DNA from 2 places in the Occultella kanbiaonis genome. Region 2 is predicted to be linked to the other one. Evidence: riboswitches for the same ligand, from Rfam matches in the RefSeq annotation. Region 2 holds a riboswitch; the other holds the start of a gene.
The links. Region 2 has a riboswitch for FMN ahead of ribD (bifunctional diaminohydroxyphosphoribosylaminopyrimidine deaminase/5-amino-6-(5-phosphoribosylamino)uracil reductase RibD). Riboswitches for the same ligand answer to the same signal wherever they lie in the genome.

Region 1 (4,402 bases), 1.6 Mb from region 2:
GGCCGTTACGACGCGATCATCGCCCATGCCTCCCGCCGCGACGCCACGAGCCTCGACGCCGAGGTCCTCGACGTGCTGCGGCTCGGCGCCCACCAGGTCCTCGGCATGCGGGTGCCCGGTCACGCGGCCGTCTCCGAGACCGTCGGTCTGGCCCGGTCCACCTGCGGCACCGGACCCTCCCAACTCGTCAACGCCGTCCTCCGGCGCATCACCGAACGCCCCCTCGCCGAGTGGCTGGACCTGATCGGCGCCGATGCGAAGGACGAGACCGCCCGCCTGGCCGCGGTCCACTCGCACCCGGCCTGGGTGGTCCGGGCCATGCGCTCGGCACTCGCGCAGACCGGTCCCGGTGACGGCGACCTCGAGGCACTGCTGGAGGCCGACAACGCCTCCCCGGCGGTGAATCTGGTGGTGCGTCCCGGTCTGGCCGCGCCCGAGGACGTGCCCGACGCGGACCCCGGCCGGTGGGCCTCGACCGCTCTCGTGCTTCGCGGCGGTGACCCCGGCGCGTTCGAAGCCGTGCGTTCGGGGCGCATCGGCGTCCAGGACGAGGGGAGCCAGCTCGTCGCCCTCGCGGCCGCGGCCGTGCCCGTGGAGGGTCCGGACCGCACCTGGCTGGACCTGTGCGCGGGCCCGGGTGGGAAGGCCGCGCTGTCCGCCGCCCTGCTGGCCCAGCGGGCGCCGGACGGGCTGTTCGTCGCCAACGAGGTCGCCGAGCACCGGGCCAGGCTCGTCGAACAGTCCATGACCGCCGTGCGCGGCCTGCTGCCCGGCATCGAGGTCCGCACCGGCGATGGGCGGGAGATCGGCGGCACCGAGCCCGGACGCTACGACCGGGTCCTCGTCGACGTGCCGTGCACCGGCCTCGGGGCGCTGCGGCGGCGACCCGAGTCGCGATGGCGCCGCTCGCCGTCGGACCTGTCGGCCCTCGGCCAGCTCCAACGAGAACTGCTCACATCCGCCCTGGCCGCCACCCGCGCCGGTGGGGTCGTCGCGTACGTCACCTGCTCGCCGCACCTGGCCGAGACCAGGTTCGTCGTCGAGGACGTGCTCAAGCGCACCGACGGCGCGACGCTCCTGGACGCCGTCGAGGTGCTCGCCGGCGTGAGCGCCGAACCGCTCGGCGACCTGGACGGCCCGTACGTGCAGCTCTGGCCGCACCGGCACGGCACGGACGCGATGTTCCTGGCACTGATCCGGGCCTGACCTCGCGCAGCACTACGCTCGCCCGTATGGGCATCCTCATCTCTCCCAGCGTGCTGAACTCCGACCTGTCCGACCTGGCCGGTGAGGTCGGGCGGATCTCCGCCGCCGACTTCGTGCACCTGGACGTCATGGACAACCACTTCGTGCCGAACCTCACCTTCGGGCTTCCGGTGGTGGAGCGGCTCCTCGCCCGCATCGAGCTGCCCGCCGACGTGCACCTGATGATCGAGGACCCGGACACCTGGGCCCCCGCGTTCGCCGAGGCCGGCGCACGGTCGGTCACCTTCCATGTGGAGGCGTCCAGCGCACCGGTCCGGCTCGCGCGCGAGCTGCGCAAGCGCGGCGCCCGGGCGGCGATCGCGCTGAAGCCCGGCACCGGCATCGAGCCCTATCTGGACCTGCTGCCCGAGTTCGACATGGTGCTCGTCATGACGGTGGAACCCGGGTTCGGGGGTCAGTCCTTCATCGAGGGCACCCTGCCGAAGATCCGGCGCACCCGGGACGCCATCACCGGGCTCGGCGCCGACATCTGGGTGCAGGTCGACGGTGGCGTGTCCCGGACCACGATCGGCGCCGCCGCGCAGGCCGGCGCGAACATGTTCGTGGCGGGCTCCGCCGTCTACTCGGCCGACGACCCGAACGCCGAGATCGCCGCCCTGCGCGAGCTCGCCGAGGCGGCGTACCAGGGCTGACGCCGAACCCGGCGTCGCTGCCTGCCCGCAACCCCGGCACAGGGCGTCTCGCGATCCGGGCGTGACCGTCCTCATACGCGTGGGGCTGCCCGAGTGTGTCAGAATCGGATCAGCAAGAACGTGCTCCGGGGTCGGTGAAAGTCCGAGCCGGCGGTGATAGTCCGCGACCCGGCCACTGCTCGTCGGTGGTCGGTTGACCTGGTGGAACTCCAGGACCGACGGTTAAAGTCCGGATGGGAGGATGCACGCGGCGTCGGGTCGATCCCGGCGCCGACGGACGGACGCGCGGTGCGCCGTCCTTCCCCGGGGTACGCCTGGGGAAGGAGAACGGCAGGTGGCCCGCGAGGAACTCGTCGCACCCGTCGCATTCGGCGCGCTCGGACTGCTCGCGTGGCAGGGACTGGCAACAGTGCTGCCGGACCGGGTCCTCCCGACACCCACCGCGGTGGCCTCCCGCTTCGTCCTCGAACTGCGTGAGGGCGGCCTGCTCGGCTTCGCCGGGCACACCCTGACCGAGGCCGTGCTCGGCAGCCTGCTCGGGCTGGCCGTAGCCGTTCCGCTGGGCTACCTCGTCGCCCGGTCCCGCCTCGTGGCCTCCGCGATCGGGCCCTACCTCGCCGCCTCCCAGGCGATCCCCGCCGTCGCCCTCGCCCCGCTGCTGGTGGTCTGGTTCGGCTACGGCCTGCTGCCCACCGCACTGCTGTGCGCCCTGCTGGTCTTCTTCCCGATCTTCGTGAACACCACCCTCGGCCTGAGCACCCTCGACCCGGACGTGATCGGCGCCGCGAAGGTCGACGGCGCCGGGCGCTGGCGCCTGCTCGTCCACATCGAGGGCCCCCTCGCGTTGCCCGCCCTGCTCGCCGGCATCCGGAACGGCTTCGTGCTGTCCGTCACCGGGGCCGTGGTGGGGGAGTTCGTGATGGGCGGCCAGGGCCTCGGCCTGTTGCTGTCCGTCTACCGGGACCGCTCCGACATCGAGGGCATGTTCGCCGTGCTCGTCGCGCTCGTCGCCCTCGCGATCGGCGTCTTCTACCTCATCCGCTCCTTCGAAAGGCGCATCCAATGGCTCTGACCGCGCACCCCGTCCGCATCCTCGCGGCGCTCACCGGCGCCGCGGCCCTCACCCTCGCGCTCGGTGCCTGCGGCGCCGACGAGCCCGACGGCGGGGCTACTGCTCTGCCCGAGCTCACCATCGGCCTGACGTACGTGCCGAACGTCCAGTTCGCCCCGTTCTACGTCGCGGCGCAGCAGGGCTATTTCGAGGAGGCCGGGGTGGACGTGACCCTGCGGCACCACGGCGAGTCGGAGGACCTGTTCGGCGCCCTGGCCGGTGGCACCGAGGACGTCGTCGTCGCCGGGGGCGACGAGATGCTGCAGGCCCGTTCCCAGGGCACCCCGGTGGTCAGCATCGCAACCCTCTACCAGACCTACCCGGTCACGCTCATCGTCCCCGAGGACTCCGAGATCACCTCCGCGGCCGACCTCGCCGGGCACAGCATCGGGGTCCCGGGCCCGTTCGGCGAGACCTACTTCGGCCTGCTCGCCATGCTCGACGCCGCCGGCCTGACCACCGACGACGTCACCATCGAGCACGTCGGGTTCACCCAGCAGAGCGCCCTGGCCGAGGGGCACGTCGACGCCGTCATGGGTTACGCCAACAACGACATCCCGCAGTTCCGGGCCACCGGCCTGGCGGTCCGCGGCGTCCCGATCGGGACCGACATCCCGCTCGTCGGCATCGGCCTGGGCACCACGGACGACGTGCTCGCCGCCGAACCAGACGCACTCGCAGCGGTGATCACCGCCGTCGGGCGTGCGGTCGCCGACATCGCTGCGGACCCGCAGGTCGCCGTCGACGCCGCCGCCGAGGAGGTCCCGGGCACCGTGACCGCCGAGCAGGAGGCCATCACCCTGGCCACCGCAGAGGAGACCATCCCGCTCTACGGCGACCTCGAGGGCCCGTGGGGGACCCAGGACGACGCGACCTGGGAGCAGATGGCGGAGTTCATGACGCGGACCGGGCTGATCACCGAGCCCGTCTCAGCATCGGAGGCGTACACCAACGACCTGATCGGTGCCGAGTAGGCTCGGGGCGTGAAGACCTTCGACGACCTGTACGCCGAACTGCGGGAGAAGTCCATCAGCCGACCCGAGGGTTCGGGCACGGTGGCGCAGCTGGACGCGGGCGTGCATGCCATCGGCAAGAAGATCGTCGAGGAGGCCGCCGAGGTGTGGATGGCCGCGGAGTACCAGACCGACGCCGAGACGGCCGAGGAGATCTCCCAGCTGCTCTACCACCTGCAGGTGCTCATGGTCGCGAAGGGCCTCACCCCGCAGGACGTGTACCGCCACCTCTGAGCGGCGGCACCGCACGCCTGGAAGCAAGCCACCGAAACTTCGCCCCGTTCGCCGGGGCACGAACCAACAAGGTTGACGACGTGTTGCGAATCGCCGTGCCGAACAAGGGCTCCCTCTCCGAGCCCGCCACCAACATGCTCCGCGAG
Region 2 (4,402 bases):
ACACCGAGGTGGTCGAGGATCCGTGGGACCACGGCGAACGACCGCGCATCGACCGGCAGCCCCAGGTCGAGATTGGCGTCGACGGTGTCGCGGCCGGTCTCCTGCAGCGCATACGCACGCAGTTTCTCGATGAGGCCGATGCCACGGCCCTCGTGCCCGCGCAGCAGCACCAGGACACCGCGCCCCTCGCGATCGATCCGGGCCAGGGACTCCTCCAGCTGAGGTCCGCAGTCGCAGCGTCGGCTGCCCAGGACGTCACCGGTCACGCACTCGGAGTGCACCCGGACCAGGACTGGTTCGGGACCGGTGACGTCGCCACGGACCAGCACCAGGTGCTCGGCTCCCGACCCCGGCGCCGGCACCGGATCGGGACGGGTGTCGGCCTCCCGCACGGCGAGCGCGGTGAACTCCCCGTGTCTGGTGGGCAGCCGTACCGGCTCGGTGATCTCCAGTGGGGTGGCCATGGCCAGGCGGTGGGTGGCGAGGTCCTCGATGGAGATCATCGCCAGGTCGTGGCGGTCGGCGAACTCCCGCAGGGCCGGGCCGCGCATCATGGTGCCGTCGTCGTGGACCAGCTCGACGAGCACGCCTACGTCCGGTTGGCCGGCGAGCGCCATCAGGTCGACCGCGGCCTCGGTGTGCCCGCGACGTTCGAGCACCCCGCCCGCGCGGGCCCGCAGCGGGAAGACGTGACCGGGACGGGTGAGGTCGCCGGCGGTGGTGTCGCCTCCCGCGAGCAGGCGCAGGGTGCGGGCGCGGTCGGCCGCGCTGATTCCGGTGCCGACGCCGTCGCGGGCGTCGACGCTCACCGTGAAGGCCGTGCGTAGCGGGTCCTCGGTGCGTTCGACCATCAGCGGCAGGCCGAGCCGGTCGGCGTGCGCGCCGGGCATCGGGGCGCAGACGATACCGCTGGAGTACCGCACCGTCATGGCCAGGAGTTCGGGCGTGGCGGCGGCCGCGGAGAAGATCAGGTCTCCCTCGTTCTCGCGGTCCTCGTCATCGACCACGACCACGGGCCGGCCGGCGGCGATCTCGGCGACGGCGCGGGAGACGGCGTCGAGGCGGATTGTGCTCATCGTCGCGCCACGGCCTCGAGGCCGGGCAGGAGGTTCTCGACGTACTTGGCCAGGACGTCCACCTCGATGTTCACGCGCGATCCGACGCCGCGCAGGCCGAGGGTGGTGCGGGCGAGCGTCTCCGGGATCAGGCCGATGGTCGTCACGCCGTCCGCCACGGACGCAACGGTCAGGCTCACGCCGTCCACGGCGATCGACCCACGGTCGACCACGTAGCGAGTGACGCCGTCGGGCAGTGCGATACGGATCAGGTGCCCGCCCTCGCCGGGCCCGGCCGCGATCACCTCGCCGACGCCGTCGACGTGGCCCTGCACGATGTGACCGCCGAGGCGGGCGTCCGCGCGCAGGGACCGCTCGAGGTTCACTCGGTCGCCGGCCGCGAGGGTGCCGAGCGAGGTGGCCGCGAGGGTGGTCCGGATGACGTCGGCGCTCCACACCTGACCGTCGTGCTCGGTGACGGTCAGGCAGCAGCCGTTGACGGTGATCGAGTCGCCCGGCGCGGCGTCGGAGAGGACGAGCGGCGCGCGGAGGTGCAGGCGGGTGGAGTCCTTCGAGGAGTCGATGCCCTCGACGGTGCCGAGTTCCTCGACGATTCCGGTGAACATGGTGGTCCCTTCTGTTGGGGTCAGACGGCGGGTGGCCGCAGGGTCAGCTGGAGGTCGATGTGCCCGTCGGGCGAGGTGAGCAGGGCGGTGTCGATCAGGTCGAGCGCCAGGGCGTCGGCGATGGTTCCGATGCCGAGCGGCCCGATCGCCGCCGGCCCGGCTCCGAGGACCTTCGGGGCGAGGTGGACGATCAGTTCGTCGACCAGCCCCGCGGTGAGGAAAGCGGCAGCGAGGGTCGGTCCGCCCTCGAGCAGCACGTGTCGCCGGCCGCGAGCGTGGAGGACTGCAAGTGCTTCGGACGGGTCATGGGTGCGCAGCCGCAGGGCGGGAACCGCGGGCTCTTGGGTGGGCAGGTCTGGGATCTGGCCGAGCCCCATCACGGCGCGAAGCGGCTGCCTCGGCCGCAGGGTGCCATCGGTGCGGCGCGCGGTCAGCGCGGGCAGGTCCGCGCGGGCGGTCCCGGCGCCGACCAGGATCACGTCGCACCGTGCACGCAGGAGGTGGACCTGCTCGCGGGCCGCACTGCCGGTGATCCACCGGCTGGAGCCGTCGGCCGCGGCCACCCGGCCGTCCAGGGTGAGCGCCAACTTCGCGGTGACCAGGGGGCGCGCGTGCCGGAGCCCGTGCTCCCAGCCGCGGTTCAGCGCCGCCGCGTCGGCCGCGAGCTCGGCGGGGAGGTCGGTCTCGACCTCGATCCCCGCCCCGCGCAGGATCTCGACCCCGCCGGCCGCGGCGGGGTTCGGGTCGCGGCGGCCGATCACCACACGGCGGATCCCGGCCTCGGTCAGGGCCCGAGTGCACGGGCCGGTACGGCCGGTGTGGGCGCAGGGTTGGAGGGTGACGACCGCCGTCGCACCCACCGCGTCAGCCGACCCGGCCCGGGTCAGGGCGTCGACCTCGGCATGCGCGGTACCGGCGCCGCGGTGGTAGCCCTCGGCGATGACCCGGCCGTCCGGGCCGAGCAGGACGCAGCCGACGCGCGGGTTCGGTCCGAAGGGGACCGCGGGGTGCGCCGCGATCTCGAGGGCACGGCGCAGCGCGCCGTGTTCAGCCTGGTCGATCATCCCGCTCCCGGTGTCCGCGATGCTCGCGGTCCGGAGTGAGGAAGGGGTCACGGAGGCGTCGTCCACCAGGGGAGTCCACGGCTGCACGGGTGCGCCCTGGGATCCGTCCGGAGACGTCGTCGCGTGCGCTTCCCATCCGGACTCTGACCGTCGGTCCAGGAGTTCCACCTGGTCAACCGGTGACCTTGCGGTCATCGGGTCGCGGACTATGACCGCCGGCTCGGAATTTCACCGACCCCAGTGCACGCGAGCTTTCCAGCTCGTCGCCGCCATGCTAACAGCGCCGCCACCGGCGATCGGGTGGGCCGGTCGGGTGACCGATCCGTGAGACGGGCGGACCTGCAGCGTCATCGTCATCGTCATCGACGGCGGCACCCATCCGGATCGTCCGTGGCTCCGAATGGTTGGTATGGGACCGCTGGAACGGATGCGACGAGGCCCGGGCCCGGGCGGGGACGGTGCGGGTGAGCGAGGACACCCACGCATGCCCGTGATCGGACGACGGGTCGTCGCGGGGGTCGTGGTCGCCGTCGGCGCCGCGGCGCTCGTCGTGCTCCCGGGCCTGGGCAATGAGCCGGTGCCGTCCGGGCCGAGCACCTCACTGGAGCGTCTGCTGGACTCGGACGAGCGCGCCGAGGCCGGGCGGCCCACGCTGGAGACCGTCCAGGGTCTGGCGGCTGAGCTCAGCGACACCTCGGGCGACCAGCCGATCGACCCGGACCGGGTCTCGGCCGTGGTGACGAGCCCCGGTCCGTACGAGGTCCTGGGGCAGTTGCAGATCCCCGCCATCGGGCTCGATGCCGAGGTCGGCAACGGGGTCGACCCGGACACTCTTGTCCTCGGTCCGGGCCACTGGCCGGGCACTCCGGTGCCGGGTCAGGTCGGCAACGCGGTGCTCTCCGGCCACCGCACCACGCACACCGCGCCGTTCCGGGATCTCGACGAGTTGACCGAGGGCGACGAGATCACGGTGTCGACGCGAGCCGGCGTGACTACGACGTACGTGGTCACCGAGGTGCTCGTGGTCCCCGTCGAGGAGTACACGGGCGAGGTCCTCGCCCAGCCGGAGGACCCGTCGACGCGAGAGCTCACCCTCTTCGCCTGCCATCCCGAGGGCAGCCTCACCCACCGCATCATCGTGCACGCGCAAGCGCCGCCCGCCTGAACCTCCCTGACCGCTGTGCCGACGGAAGGAGATGTCTCGATCGGACGCAGGATCGTCGCGAACTGCCGGCACACGTCGGAGCCGCGTCGCGGACATGAGCAGATCACCAACGAAAGCAGGTGTGAATTCCATGCATGAGACCAACGATCCCATCGGGACAGACCCCGGCTGGGCGGCGCGAGTGCGTCGGTCCAGGCAGATGTTCGGCGGCAAGCCGGTGCTGCGGTTCCAGACCGAGGCGACGCGCCGCACCTTCATCGCGGGCGCCGGACTGGTCGGGGTGGGTGCGACCTTCGTCGCGTTCAACCGGAACGACCCGGTCGCCTTCGCCGACACCACCGGCGACATCGACATCCTCAACTACGCGCTCACCCTCGAGTACCTCGAGGCGGAGTTCTACACGCAGGGAATCGCCGGCAACGTCATCACCGACGAGCGCGAACTCGAACTCGTGAGCCCGATCCGGGACCACGAGCAGGCACACGTGGACGG

Region 1: linked by a shared signal. The riboswitch ahead of GKS42_RS13105 (ABC transporter permease) and the one ahead of ribD (bifunctional diaminohydroxyphosphoribosylaminopyrimidine deaminase/5-amino-6-(5-phosphoribosylamino)uracil reductase RibD) in region 2 are both predicted to bind FMN.

The regions. Positions count from the first base shown of each region.
Region 1 covers NZ_CP046175.1:2,832,574-2,836,975, reverse strand. Annotated here, with positions in the region: gene GKS42_RS13115 (RsmB/NOP family class I SAM-dependent RNA methyltransferase) at 1-1,206, shown strand, start outside; gene rpe (ribulose-phosphate 3-epimerase) at 1,233-1,898, shown strand; FMN riboswitch at 2,016-2,148, shown strand; gene GKS42_RS13105 (ABC transporter permease) at 2,233-2,970, shown strand; gene GKS42_RS13100 (ABC transporter substrate-binding protein) at 2,961-3,983, shown strand; gene GKS42_RS13095 (phosphoribosyl-ATP diphosphatase) at 3,993-4,256, shown strand; gene hisG (ATP phosphoribosyltransferase) at 4,337-4,402, shown strand, end outside.
Region 2 covers NZ_CP046175.1:4,437,166-4,441,567, forward strand. Annotated here, with positions in the region: gene GKS42_RS20370 (bifunctional 3,4-dihydroxy-2-butanone-4-phosphate synthase/GTP cyclohydrolase II) at 1-1,076, opposite strand, end outside; gene GKS42_RS20375 (riboflavin synthase) at 1,073-1,681, opposite strand; gene ribD (bifunctional diaminohydroxyphosphoribosylaminopyrimidine deaminase/5-amino-6-(5-phosphoribosylamino)uracil reductase RibD) at 1,702-2,796, opposite strand; FMN riboswitch at 2,865-2,995, opposite strand; gene GKS42_RS20385 (class E sortase) at 3,230-3,910, shown strand; gene GKS42_RS20390 (ferritin-like domain-containing protein) at 4,041-4,402, shown strand, end outside.